3 linked regions of the Kordia sp. SMS9 genome follow. The protein of the gene in region 1 binds, or shares a complex with, the protein of each later gene. Links are inferred from orthologs where the notes say so. Each region holds a gene or a part of one and is shown in the gene's direction. Other genes may lie near its edges.

Region 1 (7,968 bases):
CTTTGGTGTTCCGTACACGCAATATGTAAAAACTGAATTCGATTATATAAAACATTGGGAACTGTCGGGCAGCAAACAAGATGTATTGGCTTTCCGAACCTTTTTCGGGATTGCGATTCCGTATGGAAACTCAGACAACATTCCGTTTGCGCGAAGTTATTTTGGTGGTGGATCTAATGACAACCGAGCTTGGGCGGCGTATCAATTAGGTCCAGGACGCTCGGCAAGTATTTTAGATTTTAACGAAGCCAATTTAAAATTTACCTCTAATATTGAATATCGTTTTGATTTATTCGGAAGCTTTAAAGGCGCGTTATTTGCAGATGCAGGAAATATTTGGAATGTTTTTGACGACATTGAAGATACAGATCGAAAATTCAACGGTTTCGAATCGCTCAAAGACATTGCCCTTGGAACAGGTTTTGGGTTGCGTTACGACTTTAGCTTCTTCGTATTGCGTTTTGATATTGGTTTCAAAACGTACGATCCTGCGTATCCAATTAACAATCGTTGGTTCAACGATTACAACTTCGGAAATGCAGTGTATAACATTGGAATCAATTATCCTTTCTAGGTGTTGGGTGTTGAAAATTACTTTTTCATTTTATATTTAGCGTTTTACATTTATTTCAGTCTGATGTTGAATGTTAAATTCTGAATTTTAAATTGTTCTTTGAAACTTCTCAATTCTCAATACTCAATACTCAATACTAATATCTAAAAGCTAAATCACAAACACTTTCTAATTTAAAATTTAGCATTCAACATTTGTAATTCAAAAACACTAAAACGTTTGCGCTTTCAAACCATTACAAAACAGCCATTTATTTCTATCAAAAACAAAGCAACGTTTCTTTAAAATCATCAAAATTTTCACAGTCAAACACACATAAAAACACTTGAAATTATCAAATTCGCAAAAGTGACTTTGGCTTTTCACCTTAAATTAGGAACTACGTAAAAACTCTTTACATTTTTATTACTTTTGTAATCAAACCAAAAAACAAAGACGATGAGTCATAACATAAAACCAGGAGTTGCTACTGGAGACGAAGTACAAGAAATTTTCAAACTAGCCAAAGAAAAAGGCTTTGCCTTACCAGCCGTCAATGTGGTAGGTTCTAACTCTATCAATGGAGTGTTGGAAACGGCTGCAGAACTCAATGCTCCTGTCATCATCCAATTTTCAAATGGAGGCGCACAATTCAACGCCGGGAAAGGATTAAGTAACGAAGGTCAAAAAGCAGCCATTGCAGGTTCAGTTGCAGGTGCAAAACACGTTCATGAAATGGCAGAAGCGTACGGCGTTCCTGTAATTTTACATACCGACCACTGTGCAAAAAAATTATTGCCTTGGATTGACGGTTTGTTAGACGCCAGCGAAAAGCATTTTGCCGAAACTGGAAAACCGTTATACAGCTCACACATGATCGATCTTTCGGAAGAACCTATCGAAGAAAACATCGAAATTTGCAAAGAATACTTAGCGCGCATGAGCAAAATGGACATGACGCTTGAAATTGAATTAGGAATCACAGGTGGTGAAGAAGACGGAGTAGATAACAGCGATGTAGACGATTCTAAACTATACACTCAGCCAGCAGAAGTTGCGTATGCGTATGAAGAATTGATGAAAGTAAGTCCAAAATTTACTGTGGCAGCTGCTTTCGGAAACGTGCATGGTGTATACAAGCCAGGAAATGTAAAACTGACGCCAAAAATCTTAAAAAATTCGCAAGAATATATTTCTGAAAAATTCAATGTTGGACACAATCATATTGACTTTGTTTTTCACGGTGGATCAGGTTCTACCTTAGAAGAAATCAGAGAAGCAATTGGCTACGGTGTGATCAAAATGAACATTGATACGGACTTACAATTTGCGTTCATGTCTGGAATTCGCGATTACATGATCGGAAAACAAGACTATCTAATGCTGCAAATTGGAAATCCTGATGGAGACGACATTCCAAACAAAAAATTCTATGATCCAAGAAAATGGTTGCGCGAAGGTGAATTGACATTCAAAACACGTTTAAAGCAAGCTTTTGAAGATTTAAACAACGTTAATACCTTATAATAGTTGGGCGTTTCCAAAAGAAGCTTTTGAGAACCTCAAGCTTCTTCTGGTCGGGCTTTCGGCAGTCGCTTTTTGAAAACTGTCATTCCTGTGTAGGCAGGAATCCAGATTTCAAAAGAGCTCCAACAAAGCCTCAATCCCTAACGCAGAAGTTCCCGAGAAATTGGGAATCTCCACGAAAGTGGAAAAAACACCAACCTCGTTACAACAAAAACAATGTAGTAACGAGGTTTTTTTTATCTTTATAATATACTTCTACATACAAAAAACAGTATCAATGGTAGGTCTCGGATTCATATTCATTATTGTTCCTATTATAATAGTGTTTGTTATTGTGTGGTTGCTAACAAAACAAAAGGTTTTCCTTTTCATCCCAATAGGAATCATAGCACTTTTAGTACTCATTGTGCTGCTTCGCCCACTTTTTAAACCAATAGTACTTAACAAATCTGACTATTACGGAACGTATGTTATTGATCGTACTTACTTTCAGGGAAAACAAGCCGATTGGCAGTACAATACCTTCCGGTTTGAAATTAAAGAAAATGACAGCATCTACTTTTATGTTACTGACAAAGAAGAAATTCTAAATACGCACAAAGGAACAATTACGACAGTAACACCGTATTCTTCTGCACGACTTGTTATTAAAACAATAAAGCCTTCGCATCATATACTTACTACCAATCCAACAATCTACAGACAAGTTGGCGACTTTTTCCTTGTTTTTAGATCGCCAAAATTTCACAATATGTATTTCCAAAAAGGAAAATGGAAAGCCATTGAACTCTAACAATAAAATACTGACTATCAACAACTAAAACCTATTCATCTTCACCATTATTAAAATTAAATTCAAAAAAAAACGCAACTTCTTCAAACTATTTAGCAGATAGCCAAATCAAATTTTGAGTTTCACTAATAAAAACAGTAATTTTGTCCACTAACTAAAAAGAAAACTAACTAATTTGATCGTACGATACAGACGGTAACAAATTGTCTAACATTGTAAATCGTAATTCACAAATCATTATGGCTTGGTTTAAAAGAAAAGAAAAAGGTATCCAAACCTCTACAGAAGAGAAAAGAGATACGCCCAAAGGACTTTGGTACAAATCGCCCACAGGAAAAATTGTTGATTCGGAAGAATTGGCAAAAAACTTCTATGTAAGTCCTGAAGACGGATACCACGTTCGCATTGGAAGCAAAGAATATTTTGAAATACTTTTCGACGAAGGAAAATTTAAAGAACTCGATAAAAACTTAACCTCAAAAGATCCATTAAAGTTTGAGGACAACAAAAAATACGTTGACAGACTGAAAGCTGCCAAAGAAAAAACAGGGTTGAAAGACGCTGTTCGTACCGCCGTTGGAAAATCGAAAGGAAAAGATTTGGTCATTGCTTGTATGGATTTCAAATTTATTGGAGGTTCTATGGGAAGTGTTGTGGGTGAAAAAATTGCACGCGCGGCAGACTATTCCTTGAAAAACAATCTTCCATTCATGATCATCTCAAAATCTGGTGGTGCACGAATGATGGAAGCTGCCTTATCATTAATGCAATTGGCAAAAACGTCGGCAAAACTAGCACAATTAGCAGACGCAGGAATTCCATACATTTCATTATGTACAGATCCAACTACAGGAGGAACCACTGCTTCGTTTGCAATGTTGGGAGACATCAACATTGCGGAGCCAGGCGCCTTAATTGGTTTTGCAGGACCAAGAGTTGTTCGCGATACTACAGGAAAAGATTTACCAGAAGGTTTCCAAACTTCAGAATTCTTACTAGAACATGGATTCTTAGATTTTATCTCGCACAGAAAAGAACTCAAAAACAAAATCAACTTGTATATTGACTTGATTCAGAATCAACCGATACGCGCGTAGCTTTGGTTACAACATACATTTAATAGAAAAGACTTCCAATTACGGAGGTCTTTTTTCGTTTACAGAAATACATCCGTACTTAAAAACGAGTATTAGTACGCTAAAATTTTTTATGGAAAATAAGTATTTTCGTCAGATAACTTGTAAAATAATTTTCTATTGTTTTACCTAAAAACTAATAGTATGACTACTAAGTACGAAGTGATTTTTATTAATAACAGTTCATATCTTGGAGACGTCTGTATATTTCAAGAATATCCTAATATCAACGATCCAAACTTTATGACGTTAGCTTGGATTGCAAAAAAAACAAATCCAGATGTAACGGATACTTTTACTTGGGATGCAGATCCTTGTTTTGTGTGGTGTGAAACTGGCGAATTGGTTTCTGGAATTACTTTTTCGTCTTCTCAAGTAGTAAAAGCTGAAATAGAAGAAAACAATACAATTACATTTACGAAAAAAGATGGAGCTTTTCAATTCATCAATTTAGAAACAGGTAAAAATGTTGATGGTAAATTGTATATTATATGTGACAATACCATACCTTTAAATCAAGCTTCTGTGGGCATTGGTATGGCTGGCAGTGCCACCTTTGTAGCACAAGCAGCACCAAATTTGATGTATGGGTTAGACACGCGATCTTCTTATAAAATTACATTCGGAAACTTTACGCAAGGAGAAGTTATTGATCCTAACAAATTGTATCAAACTGCTTCTATTGATTTCCCCGTAAATGTATATAGCATGACCGCAATATTAAATGCCGATAACACATGGACTATTGCACCTACAGAATAACCATACTACTTTCATCATAAAATAACAAAAAAGGCCTCCATATTTGGAAGCCTTTTTTGTTTTCTAAAACTACTCAATTTACTAATCTAAAAATATAGCAATCGTATTTCCATTCGGACCTGTCCAAGTTGCTTCGCCATCGCAAGTTCCATCTCCGTAGGCTAAAATTCCTGTGTTGCTATTACGTGACAATTCTACTACGCCACTTACAATAAAAGCGCAAGTTGCTTCTCTTCGTAAGGCTGTGGTAATGGTTGCCGAATGTGTATTTCCTAATACGCCTGTCGTAGTGCCACTTCCTGTGATGGAAAATACGTTATCTGTCCAAGTACCATTGTTGACACCTTCAATCCATTCGCGTGTTCTTGTTCCTTGACGTGTATACGTAGCGCCATTTGGCCAAGTGACTTGCATATCTACTGCGGCAGTCGATTGTGGATTTCCCGCATCGTTACTCAACACGCGAGTAACGCTACGTGTGCCTTCAACCAATACGCCGTTTCGGGTAAAGTTGCTAAAAGTAACTTGAATGATTCTACTTGCCAATTGAGCATTTACATCTTGACTCATCATAATGATTCCGCTGACAATATTTCCGTTTGGCAATTCGCAGCCATCACCAAAATCTAGCGTAAGCTGACTAAATCCGCCACTTACTTGCGTAGAAATGGTAACACATGCTGGCAAAAATGATACTGCGGATTCAAATTCTTGTGCGGCATCATCGACAATTAATCCGATATCATCGGAAATTAAATCAATTTCAGCACTGCGTTGCGCCAATTCATCATCTAAGGCTACTTCGTCTTCTGTAATACTAGTTTCGTTGTCGTCTTGACAAGCGATCATTACAAAGAGACTCATCAATACTAATAAAATTCCTCGTTGCTTTTTGAATGTGGTTTTCATCTTTTCTTCGTTTTTTAAAGTTTTTAATGTTTTCAGATGGAATTCACCTGTAGTCTAATCAGTTTGGTACCAACCAATTGCCCGTTATGCATTGTGCAATTAACGTTTTTTAACAATTCATGTACCTAAGACTTATCACACATAAAAAGGTTTAATTAGGGTTAAAAAAATATTTAAGTACGTTTAATTTTTGACCTCAAAACATTCTCTCTTTTTTCTCTTACAATAATAATTTGGATTCTAAAAAATAGTAGTATATTTGCGGCTTGATATGATAACCGTATCGATACATAAAAATTATTAAAACAATATTGGCATGTACTTAACTAAAGAAGTTAAAGAAGAGATCTTCGCAAAACACGGACAGTCTGCAACAGACACAGGTTCCTCAGAAGGTCAAATTGCGTTATTTACGCACAGAATTAATCACTTAACGGAGCACTTAAAGAAAAATCGTAAAGATTTTAACACAGAGCGTTCGCTAGTAAAGTTGGTAGGTAAAAGAAGAAGCTTACTAGACTATCTAAAGAAGAAAGATATCAACAGATATCGTGCAATCGTAAAAGAATTAGGATTAAGAAAATAAAAAGAAAGAGGCTTCGTGCCTCTTTTTTTAATTTACATAAGTACGCTTCTAACCTTTGTTGGAAGTATTAAAAAGCTATAATTACTGGTTTTTCATTGGGTCACACAACAACTACACACAACAACACAACGACCTTTGTTTAATTAGAATTAAAAAAAATTTATGATTCCAAAAGTTTTTAGAGAGGTCATTGACCTTGGCGACGGTAGAGAAATTTCTATCGAAACCGGAAAGTTGGCTAAGCAAGCGCATGGTAGCGTTGTAGTGCAGTCAGGAAAATGTATGTTGTTATGTACCGTAGTTTCTAACTACAAACAAAGCGATGTTGACTTTTTACCTTTAACCGTTGATTACCGCGAAAAATTTGCAGCAGCAGGTCGTTATCCTGGTGGTTTTTTCAAAAGAGAAGCAAGACCAAGTGACGGTGAAGTGTTAACAATGCGTTTGGTAGACCGTGTTTTACGTCCATTATTCCCAAAAGATTATCACGCAGAAACACAGGTGATGATTCAGTTGATGTCTCATGACGAAGATGTAATGCCTGATGCAATGGCTGGTTTAGCAGCATCAGCAGCAATTCAGTTGTCAGATTTCCCATTTGAATGTGCTATCTCTGAAGCAAGAGTTGGGCGTATCAACGGAGAATTTATCATCAACCCAACAAGAGCACAGTTAGAAGAATCTGACATCGATATGATGATTGGAGCTTCTGCTGATTCTGTCATGATGGTAGAAGGTGAAATGGATGAGATTTCTGAAGAAGAAATGACCGAAGCAATCAAGTTTGCACACGAAGCCATCAAAGAGCAATGTGCAGCACAACTTCGTTTAGCAGAAGCTTTCGGAAAGAAAGAAGTACGTGAGTACGATCCGGAAAGAGAAGACGCAGATTTAGAGAAAAAAGTGTATGACATGGCGTATGATAAAGTATATGCTGTAGCAAAAGCTGGTTCTGCTAAACATGAAAGAAGTACTGCTTTCGGAGAAATTAAAGAAGAAATCAAAGAAACATTCTCAGAAGAAGAATTGGAAGATTTCGGTGATTTAGTATCTAAATATTACCGCAAGGCTGAAAAAGCAGCCGTTCGTGACTTAACGTTAAATGAAGGATTGCGTTTGGATGGTCGTAAAACGGACGAAATTAGACCAATTTGGTGTGAAATAGATTATTTACCGTCAACACACGGTTCAGCAATCTTTACGCGTGGAGAAACTCAGGCGTTAGCAACGGTAACATTAGGAACTTCAAGAGAAGCTAACCAAATAGACATGCCATCACACGAAGGTGAAGAGCGTTTCTATTTACATTATAACTTCCCTCCTTTTTCAACTGGTGAAGCACGACCAATTCGTGGAACATCGCGTCGTGAAGTTGGACATGGAAATTTAGCACAACGTGCTTTAAAAGGAATGGTACCAGACGATTGCCCGTACACTGTACGTGTCGTTTCGGAAGTATTAGAATCTAACGGTTCATCATCAATGGCAACTGTTTGTTCAGGAACCATGGCATTAATGGACGCAGGTGTACAATTAAAGAAACCTGTTTCTGGAATTGCAATGGGATTAATTTCTGATGCAGATTCTGGAAAGTATGCAGTTTTATCTGATATTTTAGGGGATGAAGATCACTTAGGAGATATGGACTTTAAAGTAACAGGAACTGCGGACGGAATTACTGCGTGTCAGATGGATATTAAAG
Region 2 (5,870 bases), 1.2 Mb from region 1 along the record:
TTGTACAATCAGAAATGAGTTTGATATGAACCCATCGTTTTATATCAAAAGAAAATTAAATTTTCTATCTAAATAGATTTGCAAGAAATATAATGAGCCAATTTTGAAATAGTAACTTTATTGATCTCAAAAAGTGAAAAATATTCTAATTACTAAATTTATGCAAAAAGTTACTAATATTACAAACAAACAAAACTGCAATTTCAGAAACAAATTAACTCTTTCCCAAAAAAACGAAATTTCAGAAGGAATAGAAGAACTCAATCAAGGAAAACGAGTTTCGTATGATGAATTTTTAAAGAAGATTTACTAATAAATCAATTTTAATATTTGATTAATAAAATCCTCCACAAATCTTACCTATATTTGCCAACTGATAATGCCATAATTCTCACTATTGCTTACAGGTTGTTGGCTTTCGCCAAAAGGATCTCACAGCAATATACGCGTGCAAAATTGGCAAGAGAAACGCATACATGAAATTCGAATTACAAGGAAAAGATCCACAAAGCAAGGCAAGAGCAGCAACACTTACGACTGATCACGGAACGATAGAAACGCCTATTTTTATGCCTGTGGGAACGATTGGAACGGTAAAAGGTGTCCATCAACGGGAATTGAAAGAAGATATCAATCCCGACGTTATTTTAGGAAATACGTATCACTTATACTTACGTCCACAAACCGAAATTTTAGAAAAAGCGGGCGGATTGCACAAATTCATCAACTGGGATCGCAACATTTTGACAGATTCTGGTGGATATCAAGTCTATTCCTTATCTGCGAACAGAAAAATTAAAGAAGAAGGCGTTAAATTCAAATCACATATTGATGGTTCGTACCATTTCTTTACGCCAGAAAACGTGATGGAAATTCAGCGTACCATTGGTGCTGATATTATCATGGCTTTTGACGAATGTACGCCATATCCGTGCGATTATCGCTATGCAAAACGTTCCATGCACATGACACATCGCTGGCTCGATCGCTGCATCGCACACTTAGAAAAAACACCGTACAAATACGATTACAGTCAAACATTTTTTCCAATAGTTCAAGGAAGTACGTACAAAGATTTGCGCAGGCAATCAGCAGAATTCATCGCTTCGTGTGAAGCCGAAGGAAATGCCATTGGCGGATTATCAGTTGGAGAACCAGCCGAAGAAATGTATGCAATGACCGATGTAGTATGTGAAATTCTTCCCGAAGACAAACCACGTTATTTAATGGGCGTTGGAACTCCGATCAACATTTTAGAAAATATTGCCTTAGGTGTCGATATGTTCGATTGTGTCATGCCAACACGTAACGCAAGAAATGGAATGCTGTTCACGGCACACGGAAGCATCAACATCAAAAATAAAAAATGGGCAGACGATTTTTCGCCAATTGATGAAATGGGCATTACCTACGTAGATTTAGAATATTCAAAAGCGTATGTACGTCACTTATTCACGGTGAATGAATTGCTTGGAAAACAAATTGCCACCATTCATAACTTAGGTTTCTACCTTTGGTTGGTTAGAGAAGCAAGAAAACATATATTAGCAGGAGATTTTTACGAGTGGAAAAACAAAATGGTCAAACAAATGGACAAACGTCTCTAACAGCAGGTGAAACGAATAATGAAGCTGTTTGAAAAATTTTAAAACGTCATTCTGAACTTGATTCAGAATCTCATCAAACTGATTTTCAACTGTTATGAGAAACCGAATCAAGCCTGTCTTGAGCGACAGTTGAAAGGTTCGGTTTGACGAAATATTGACTTTTAGACAACCACTATAAAAGATAATTATTAAAATTAAAATTTGTGAAAATATTAGATTGGTACATCATTAAAAAATACCTGCTCACATTCTCTGTAATGTTGTTGCTATTCATTCCTATCGGAATTATGGTTGATATTTCTGAAAATATTGACAAAATGCTTGCCTCGGAAGCGCCAGTAGATGAAATTGTAACGTATTATGTGAATTTTGTCCTCTACTTTGCCAATCTCTTATTTCCTATATTTCTATTCCTTTCGGTGATTTGGTTTACCTCCAAAATGGCAAATGACACGGAGATTATCGCGATATTAAGCTCAGGAGTTTCGTATTTGCGTTTCTTGCGACCGTTTTTAGTAGCGGCATCTGTGGTTGCGATTGTGGCTTTTGTCATGGGAATGTACGTAGTGCCAAACGCCAGCAAAGGTTTCAATGAATTTCGATTTGAATACATCAAAAAAGGACGAAAAAAAGTACGTGACAATGCTGAAATCTACAAGCAAGTCACCAACAATGATTTTGTGTATCTAAAAAGCTTTAACTTCAAAAGTAAGCGTGGAGACAATTTTACTTTAGAACATTTTGAAGACAATAAATTAATCTATAAAATACAATCACGTACTCTAAAATACAACGAAAAAGACAGCACCTATACGTTACGTGGTTACAAAAAACGCATCATCGGCGCCATGAACGACAGCTTGATTAGCGAGCGTACATTAGATACTATTTTTCCATTTGATGTGGAAGATCTAACGCCAGTTACGTACATGGCAGAAACGCTCAACTATCAAGAATTGGATGAATTCATTGATAAAGAACGAAAATCTGGTTCGCCCAATGTGAGCAAGCATTTATTGGTAAAATACAAACGTTGGAGTTTGCCAATTACGGCATTCATTCTCACTATAATTGCAGTTGCGGTATCTTCTATGAAACGTAGAGGAGGAATGGGTGTCAACCTCGCTTTCGGAATTGCGATTGCATTTATTTATATCTTTTTCGATAAAATATTTGGCACGATGGCAGAAAAATCTGGGTTTTCGCCAATGTTAGCCGTTTGGGTACCAAATGTGGTCTTTGGAGTGCTCGCCTTATATCTATTGTACAATGCTAGGCGATAAACTCAAAAACTACCTTCATTTACACCTATTAGTATTTATTGCGGGTTTTACGGCAATTCTCGGGAAACTTATTACGATCGAAGCCATTCCGCTCGTGTGGTTTCGGATGTTACTTGCAGGAATTTTGATGTTTGCGTTTATCAAAGTTTCTAAGATCAATCTCAACATATCACTAAAAACATTTTCAAAATTTGCAGTTGCTGGAATTGTGGTGGCATTGCATTGGATTACCTTTTTTGGTGCCATTGATGTTTCAAACGTATCCATAACACTCGTTATGTTTTCCACAGGCGGATTTTTTGCGTCATTTATAGAACCCATCATCTACCGTAGAAAAATAATATGGTATGAAATTATTTTTGGAATTATTGTAATTATTGGTGTTTCCATCATTATGAACAGTGAATTCAAATATATCAACGGAATCATTTTAGGAATCATCTCAGCATTTTTATCGGCATTATTTTCAGTATTGAACGGGAAATTTGTTGAAAAACATGACGCTTCAACCATTTCTTTTTACGAATTTATTTGTGGAGTAGCATTCATATCAATCTATTTGGCGTTTGCTGCAGATGGTTTTTCTAAAGAAAACTTCTTCATACTCAGTACAAATGATTGGCTCTATATATTCATATTGGCTTCTGTTTGTACTGCGTACGCATTTATTGCATCAACACACATAATGCGATACATAAGCCCATACACGGTTGTGTTAACCTATAATTTAGAAATTATTTACGGAATCATTTTAGAATTCATCATATTTCCAGAAGAAGAAAAAATGGGCTCCGGATTTTACTACGGAAGCTTGCTTGTCATCGCTACAGTTTTGGCAAATGGAATTCTAAAAAATCGCAGAAAAATAAAATCCGCAAGTGGCATAGATAATTCCTAAATTAAAGTTTTATATTTGTAAACTGAAACAACTAAACATACCCTCAAAAGCATGGAATATTTAGATTTTGAGCTGCCTATAAAAGAACTAGAAGATCAGCTAACGAAATGTGTGGCAATTGGACATGAAAGTGATATTGATGTTACGGAAACTTGCCAGCAGATCGAGAAAAAATTGGCAGCGACTAAAAAAGATATATACAAAAACCTAACGGCATGGCAACGTGTGCAATTATCACGTCATCCCAACAGACCGTATACTTTAGATTACATTAAAGCGTTGTGTGGCGATTCTTTCTTAGAATTACATGGCGATCGTAATGTAAGTGATGACAAAGCTATGATTGGTGGTTTGGGGAAAATTGGCGATCAATCGTATATGTTTATTGGACAACAAAAAGGCTTCAATACGAAAACCCGTCAATACCGTAATTTCGGAATGGCAAACCCTGAAGGATACAGAAAAGCATTGCGCTTAATGAAATCGGCAGAAAAATTCGGAATTCCTGTCGTAACTTTGATTGATACTCCAGGCGCTTATCCAGGATTGGAAGCAGAAGAACGCGGACAAGGAGAAGCAATTGCCCGAAATATTTTAGAAATGACACGTTTAAAAGTGCCAATCATAACCGTAATTATTGGTGAAGGCGCTTCTGGTGGAGCATTAGGAATAGGTGTTGGCGATAAAGTACTCATGTTAGAAAACTCATGGTACTCTGTAATTTCTCCAGAAAACTGTTCCTCTATCTTATGGAGAAGCTGGGAACACAAAGAAAAAGCAGCAGAAGCTTTAAAATTGACGGCAACCGATGCGATGAAAATTAAAGTTATTGACGAAATCATCAATGAACCACTTGGTGGCGCGCATAACGATCGCGAAAACACCTTCACAGCAGTTCGTGATGCCATTGTTGCCAATTATGACAAATTAAAAAACTTATCACAAGAGGATTTAGTAATTTCACGCATGGAGAAGTATTCAAAAATGGGTGAATTTAAAGGATAAACCTATATTACATAGGAAGCGTTTAAAATCCGAAGTGAAGACTTCGGATTTTTTTTCCGCTTATCAACAAAAAAAAGAACTTATCAACATAGTTGTGAGTATAAAATAAACGCTAACACGTAAAACAATTAGTTACATTCGCAGTCATGGAAAATGTAAACCCTAAGCAATCATATAAAACTGATAAAAGCAATCTAATAAGTCTCGAAAGAGGAAAATTACCTCCACAAGCCATCGATTTAGAAGAAGTGGTACTTGGCGCCATGATGATTGACAAAAAAGGTGTAGATGAGGTGATTGACATCTTGAGTCCAGAAGCGTTTTACAAAGAAGCCAACAAATTGGTATACGAAGCCATTTTTCAATTATTTGAAAATTCAGAACCGATTGACTTACTCACGGTTTCTTCTCAGCTCCGTAAAAATGCAAACTTAGAGATTGTCGGTGGCGATTTCTACCTGATTTCACTCACGCAAAAAGTATCGTCTTCTGCGCATATTGAATTTCACGCACGTATCATTCTGCAAAAATTCATTCAACGTAGTTTGATCAAAATCTCCAATGAAATTATTGAAGATGCATACGATGAAACGACGGACGTTTTCTCTTTATTGGACAAAGCAGAATCGCGTTTGTATGAAGTCACCCAGGGAAACATTAAAAAATCGTCGGAAACGGCGCAAAGTTTGGTCATTCAAGCCAAGAAAAAAATTGAAGAAATCTCTAACAAAGAAGGTTTAAGTGGTATTCCAACAGGATTTACACAACTAGACAAACTAACTTCTGGATGGCAACCAAGTGATTTAATCATTGTAGCGGCGCGTCCAGGTATGGGAAAAACGGCGTTGACTTTATCCATGGCAAGAAACATTGCGGTAGATCAAAATATTCCTGTTGCTTTCTTTTCACTGGAGATGGCTTCTGTACAGTTAATTACACGTTTAATTTCTTCAGAAACTGGCTTGTCTTCAGAAAAATTACGTACAGGAAAATTAGCAAAACACGAGTGGGAACAACTCAACGTAAAAGTAAAAGGACTTGAAAAAGCACCTTTATTCATTGATGATACGCCATCAC
Region 3 (5,975 bases), 1.2 Mb from region 1 along the record:
GTGGCTAACTTTCTTAAAAAAAACTTAATTAATGAAGAAACGCTTGCAAAACACACGATTTCTTGATGCAACTGTGGAAGAAATGTGGCAGGTTTTTATATTTTTGTACTTTTTAAAATCCAGGATTAAGAAAATTACGTACATAAAATCAAAGGAATTTGTGCATTCGACGCTATTTTATGTTATTTCATGGATATTTTTACAATGATATAACCTAAAATATTTTGTCAAACCTTATATTTTTATACTTTTACACCGTTATGGCAAAATTAAACCAAAAGACCCTGTTGTGTTTTGTTGTACTAGTGTTAACTTTTTTAACGCAAACACACGCCCAAATCGTACCTCCGCCGCCACTACCACCACCACCACCGGGATTCCCGATTGATGCTGGACTCATTGGTGTGCTTGCTGCTGGACTTTTGTATGGTATACGGAAAAAAGTGAAAAAGTAATTACTTCGATAGCCCCTGAAGTCTTGCAACATATTTCCCTATAACATCAAATTCCAAATTTACAATAGAACCTACTACCAAATATTGAAACGTAGTGTGGCTATATGTGTATGGAATTATAGCGACCGAAAATGAATTTCTTTCTGAATTTACAACCGTTAAACTTGTACCATTTATTGTAATAGAACCTTTTTCAATGGTAATATTGTTTAGTGTAGGATCGTATTCAAAGGTGTAATACCAACTTCCGTCACTTTCTCTAACAGAAGTACACGTTGCAATTTGATCTACATGACCTTGTACAATATGTCCATCTAACCGATCGCCTAATTTCATAGCGCGCTCTAAATTCACACGATCATGTATGTTCCAAGTTCCTAAATTTGTTTTCTCTAACGTTTCTTGAATCGCTGTGACAACGTATGTATTTTCATCGAGATTTCTACCAACAACCGTCAAGCAAACACCATTGTGCGCTACACTTTGATCAATCTTTAATTCGTTCGTTAAGCTACTCTGAACCGTCACGTGGAGGTTTTCTTTTTCGCGCTCCAACTGTGTAATCACACCTAATTCTTCAATAATCCCTGTAAACATCTATTTATTTCGTTAAATTTGCATGTAAAATTAAGAAATAAAAGTCTGAATTAGGTAAATGAAGAAAGAGGAAAAAATAAAAGTTGGAATTTCAGTTGGTGACTTAAACGGTATCGGAACAGAGGTAATTTTAAAAACCTTCAAGGATATTAGGATGTTGGAATTATGTACGCCAGTGATCTTTGGGTCTACCAAAATTTTATCATTTCAAAAAAAGCATTTCAACATACATACGAACCTTCATGGTGTTCCCAATGCAGAAAAGGCACAACATGGAAAAATAAATGTGGTCAATATCTACAAAGATCCGATTACGATTGAATACGGGAAATCAACGGAAGAAGTAGGGAAGTTTGCTATAAAATCGTTTGTAGAAGCGACCAATGCGTTGAAAGAAGGTACGATTGATATTTTGGTCACTGCACCGATTAACAAACACAATGTGCAATCGGAAGAATTTACTTTTCCCGGACACACCGATTATTTGGGCGAAAACTTAGAAGGCGATAGTTTGATGTTGATGGTGAGTGATACACTTCGCGTAGGTTTGCTAACGGATCATGTGGCGGTAAAAGATGTTTCTGCAGCAATTACACCCGAACTGATTGAAAAGAAAGTAAACATTATATACAATACGCTAAAACAGGATTTTGGAATTTCGAAACCAAAAATTGCCGTATTGGGCATCAATCCGCATGTTGGTGACAATGGTGTTATTGGAGTAGAAGATGATGAAGTATTAAAACCTACCTTAGAAAAGATAAAAAACGAAGGCAAACTTGTGTTTGGGCCGTATGCAGCTGATAGTTTTTTCGCGTCGAGCAATTATAAAAACTTTGATGCGGTTTTAGCAGCATATCACGATCAAGGACTCATTCCGTTTAAAACCTTATCTTTTGGACAAGGTGTAAACTTTACGGCAGGACTCAATAAAATACGCACTTCACCCGATCATGGAACGGCGTACGAAATTGCAGGAAAAAACAAAGCAGATTACAACTCGTTCAAAGAAGCAGTATTCACTGGCATACAGATTTTTAGAAACAGAAATATATACAAAGAGATTGCCGAAAACCCTTTAAAAAAACAGCCAAGTAAGATATAAACAAAAAAATGTTGACAACTTTACGTTGATACAAAAAAATTTATATCTTTGCACGCTCGAAACTGATGTTTAAGATGATGGAACTAAAGGACTTTACAATTCCTTTTATAGGATTAAAAGAAGGAAAACACCAGTTTGATTATCAAATTGATAATACGTTCTTTGCACTTTTTGAATTTGATGAATTCAATGAAACTGCCGTAAACGCAACATTGGAATTTCACAAAAAAGCAACCCTGCTCGAATTAACCTTTACGGCTTCTGGTACGGTCAATGTAAATTGTGATGTAACCAATGAGCCTTTTGAGCAACCAATTGATGGAAATTTAGACTTAATTGTCAAGTTTGGACATGAATACAACGATGAAAACGAAGAAATTCTCATTGTTCCGCATGGCGAATATGAAATCAATGTTGCACAATATATATATGAAATGATTGTGTTAGCGGTTCCTTCAAAACGAATTCATCCTGGTATTGAAGATGGCACATTGCAATCGGAAATACTCGAAAAGTTAGAAGAATTACAACCTGGTACAGAGAAAAAAGAAACTGAAGAGGACATTGATCCTCGTTGGAATACATTAAAAAAACTATTAACGGATAATAAATAACATAGAAAATGGCACATCCAAAGAGAAAAATCTCGAAAACAAGAAGAGATAAGAGAAGAACTCACTATAAAGCTACTGCTCCTCAAATTGCTACGTGCCCAACTACTGGTGAAGCACACTTATATCACAGAGCGCACTGGCACGAAGGAAAATTATATTACAGAGGAAAAGTATTGATTGATAATACAACAGAAGAAAACTTAGCATAACACACACATGTTTAGTCATAAAAGCTCTCACTTTCGTGAGAGTTTTTTGTTTGCTCGTTTTTTTTGTTAAAATTGTAAAAACGACATATTTTACCGTGATTATCGGAGAATTTTAGTAATTTCGTTTAATTTTTAATGAATTTTTGTTAAAAATAAACCAAACCAACGTTAAGGTATGACCAAAATTACAGCAGCAATAACAGCTGTAGGAGCGTATGTTCCTGATTATGTATTAACCAACAAGATACTTGAAACAATGGTTGATACTAACGATGAGTGGATTACAACTCGAACAGGTATCAAAGAACGCAGAATTCTGAAAGAAGAAGGAGCGGGATCTTCATATTTAGCGATCAAAGCTGCCCAAGACCTTATTACAAAGAAAAATTTAGACCCAAAGGAAATAGACATGGTTATTGTTGCTACAGCAACACCAGACATGCCTGTAGCTTCCACCGCAGTATATACCGCTAGTAAAATTGGAGCTACCAATGCCTTTGCGTTCGATTTGCAAGCGGCATGCTCTAGCTTTTTGTACGGAATGTCTACTGCAGCAAGTTATATCCAATCGGGGCGTTATAAGAAAGTATTATTGATAGGAGCCGATAAAATGTCTTCTATTATTGATTATACAGACAGAGCTACCTGTATCATTTTTGGTGATGGAGCCGGAGCTGTACTGTTTGAACCGAATGAAGAAGGACTCGGATTGCAAGACGAATACCTTCGTAGTGATGGTATTGGTCGTGAATTCTTAAAAATTGATGCTGGAGGTTCCATATTGCCAGCTTCAGAAGAAACTATAAAAAACAAACAACATACCGTATTTCAAGACGGAAAAACTGTTTTCAAATTCGCAGTATCCAATATGGCAGATGTGAGCGCCAAAATTATGGAAGACAACAATCTGACGAATGAAGACGTACAATGGTTGGTTCCTCACCAAGCCAATAAACGTATCATTGATGCCACTGCAAGGCGTATGGGCGTAGATGAAAGTAAAGTGATGATGAACATTCAACGTTATGGAAATACAACTTCTGGAACGTTGCCATTATGTTTACATGACTATGAAAAACAACTCAAAAAAGGAGATAACCTCATCTTTGCTGCCTTTGGTGGTGGATTTACGTGGGGCGCAATTTACCTTAAATGGGCATATAATTCTAACTAGAAACGACTAAAACCTATCTCATGGATTTAAAAGAAATTCAAAGCTTAATTAAATTCGTAGCCAAATCTGGAGCAAGTGAAGTAAAACTTGAAATGGAAGATGTAAAAATCACCATTAAAACTGGAAGTAGCGATTCAAAAGGCGAAACGACAACTGTAGTGCAACAAATACCAATGGCAGGCATGCCTCAACCCGCAGCAGCTCCTGCACCAGCACAACCCGCAGCACCTGCAGCACCAGAAACTCCCGCAGCACCAGCAAGCGATGACGCAAAATATATTACTATAAAATCACCAATTATTGGTACTTTCTATAGAAAACCTTCTCCTGATAAACCAAACTTTGTAGAGGTTGGAGACAGCATTTCTGAAGGAAGTGTTTTATGTGTGATTGAAGCGATGAAACTTTTCAACGAAATTGAATCAGAAGTTTCAGGAAAAATAGTGAAAGTCTTAGTAGACGATGCTTCTCCAGTAGAATTTGATCAACCATTATTCTTAGTAGATCCATCCTAAGAAATTTTAAATAACACTTGACGTACACTACTCTTTGTACCCCTCGAAAAGTTACAGATTTTAATTTCAAAATTTAAAATTTCAAAAGATGTTTAAAAAAATATTAGTTGCCAACAGAGGTGAAATAGCTTTAAGAGTTATTAGAACCTGTAAAGAAATGGGTATCAAAACCGTTGCTATATATTCTACAGCCGATGTTGATAGCCTTCACGTACGTTTTGCCGACGAAGCAGTTTGTATTGGACCTGCGCCAAGTAGCGAATCGTATTTAAAAATGTCAAATATTATTGCTGCTGCCGAAATTACCAACGCAGATGCCATTCACCCAGGATACGGTTTCTTATCTGAAAACGCCAAATTCTCAAAAATTTGTGGAGAACACAATATCAAATTCATTGGTGCTTCGCCCGAAATGATTGATAAAATGGGAGACAAAGCTTCTGCAAAAGCTACGATGAAAGCAGCAGGCGTTCCATGTGTTCCAGGAAGTGACGGAATCATTGAAAGTTTTGAAGAATGTGAAAAACTAGCGGTAGAAACAGGATATCCTGTGATGCTGAAAGCAACTGCTGGTGGTGGTGGAAAAGGAATGCGTGCTGTATGGAAACCAGAAGACTTGAGAGATGCTTGGGATTCTGCTCGACAAGAATCAAAAGCTGCCTTTGGAAATGACGATATGTACATGGAAAAACTTATTGAAGAGCCACGACACATCGAAATTCAAGTAGTAGGCGATTCTTCAGGAAGAGCATGTCACTTGTCTGAGCGTGATTGTTCTGTGCAACGTCGTCACCAAAAATTAACAGAAGAAGTACCTTCGCCATTTATGACCGACGATTTACGTCAACGTATGGGAGATGCTGCCGTGAAAGCAGCTGAATTCATTAGCTATGAAGGTGCTGGAACAGTAGAATTTTTAGTAGATAAGCATAGAAATTTCTACTTTATGGAAATGAATACACGTATTCAAGTAGAGCATCCAATTACCGAACAAGTAATTGATTTCGATTTGATTCGTGAACAAATATTAGTAGCGGCTGGCGTGCCAATTTCAGGTAAAAATTATACGCCAAACTTACACTCAATTGAATGTAGAATTAACGCAGAAGATCCTTATAATAATTTTAGACCTTCTCCGGGAAGAATTACTACGTTGCATGCGCCTGGCGGACATGGAGTTCGTTTAGATACGCATGTATACGCTGGCTATTCCATTCCTCCGAACTACGATTCTATGATTGCAAAATTGATCACCACAGCACAAACGCGTGAAGAAGCTATCAATAAGATGAAACGTGCGTTGGAT

What was found. Proteins that work in one complex are often made in the same cells at the same time.
Region 2: the proteins of accD (region 1) and KORDIASMS9_RS15120 are in contact, whole or in part, in a solved structure (PDB 8UXZ), measured with the Escherichia coli proteins. The link is inferred for Kordia sp. SMS9 from one-to-one orthologs.
Region 3: the proteins of accD (region 1) and accB are in contact, whole or in part, in a solved structure (PDB 8UXZ), measured with the Escherichia coli proteins. The link is inferred for Kordia sp. SMS9 from one-to-one orthologs.

What each region holds. Positions count from the first base shown.
Region 1 is NZ_CP031153.1:2,373,079-2,381,046, reverse strand. What follows is about bases 2,148-5,041. They hold accD (acetyl-CoA carboxylase, carboxyltransferase subunit beta), read left to right. Parts: upstream 2,148-3,112; coding sequence 3,113-3,970; downstream 3,971-5,041. Other genes in these bases: KORDIASMS9_RS10320 (hypothetical protein), read right to left, coding at 4,853-5,041; KORDIASMS9_RS10325 (protein rhiA), read left to right, coding at 4,154-4,771; KORDIASMS9_RS10335 (hypothetical protein), read left to right, coding at 2,358-2,873. Outside these bases: KORDIASMS9_RS10345 (BamA/TamA family outer membrane protein), read left to right, coding at 1-574; fbaA (class II fructose-bisphosphate aldolase), read left to right, coding at 1,013-2,080; more of KORDIASMS9_RS10320, read right to left, coding at 5,042-5,680; rpsO (30S ribosomal protein S15), read left to right, coding at 5,997-6,266; KORDIASMS9_RS10310 (polyribonucleotide nucleotidyltransferase), read left to right, coding at 6,429-7,968.
Region 2 is NZ_CP031153.1:3,586,320-3,592,189, forward strand. What follows is about bases 3,015-5,816. They hold KORDIASMS9_RS15120 (acetyl-CoA carboxylase carboxyltransferase subunit alpha), read left to right. Parts: upstream 3,015-3,839; coding sequence 3,840-4,793; downstream 4,794-5,816. Other genes in these bases: KORDIASMS9_RS15115 (DMT family transporter), read left to right, coding at 3,015-3,788; dnaB (replicative DNA helicase), read left to right, coding at 4,940-5,816. Also shown: KORDIASMS9_RS15095 (hypothetical protein), read left to right, coding at 1-76; KORDIASMS9_RS15100 (hypothetical protein), read left to right, coding at 161-313; tRNA guanosine(34) transglycosylase Tgt, read left to right, coding at 477-1,607; KORDIASMS9_RS15110 (LptF/LptG family permease), read left to right, coding at 1,811-2,890; more of KORDIASMS9_RS15115, read left to right, coding at 2,877-3,014; more of dnaB, read left to right, coding at 5,817-5,870. UniProt on the Escherichia coli protein: Component of the acetyl coenzyme A carboxylase (ACC) complex. First, biotin carboxylase catalyzes the carboxylation of biotin on its carrier protein (BCCP) and then the CO(2) group is transferred by the carboxyltransferase to acetyl-CoA to form malonyl-CoA.
Region 3 is NZ_CP031153.1:1,178,664-1,184,638, reverse strand. What follows is about bases 3,015-5,921. They hold accB (acetyl-CoA carboxylase biotin carboxyl carrier protein), read left to right. Parts: upstream 3,015-4,174; coding sequence 4,175-4,669; downstream 4,670-5,921. Other genes in these bases: accC (acetyl-CoA carboxylase biotin carboxylase subunit), read left to right, coding at 4,758-5,921; KORDIASMS9_RS05155 (beta-ketoacyl-ACP synthase III), read left to right, coding at 3,156-4,154. Also shown: KORDIASMS9_RS05175 (riboflavin synthase), read right to left, coding at 456-1,052; 4-hydroxythreonine-4-phosphate dehydrogenase PdxA, read left to right, coding at 1,111-2,157; KORDIASMS9_RS05165 (DUF177 domain-containing protein), read left to right, coding at 2,232-2,771; rpmF (50S ribosomal protein L32), read left to right, coding at 2,780-2,980; more of accC, read left to right, coding at 5,922-5,975. UniProt on the Escherichia coli protein: This protein is a component of the acetyl coenzyme A carboxylase complex; first, biotin carboxylase catalyzes the carboxylation of the carrier protein and then the transcarboxylase transfers the carboxyl group to form malonyl-CoA.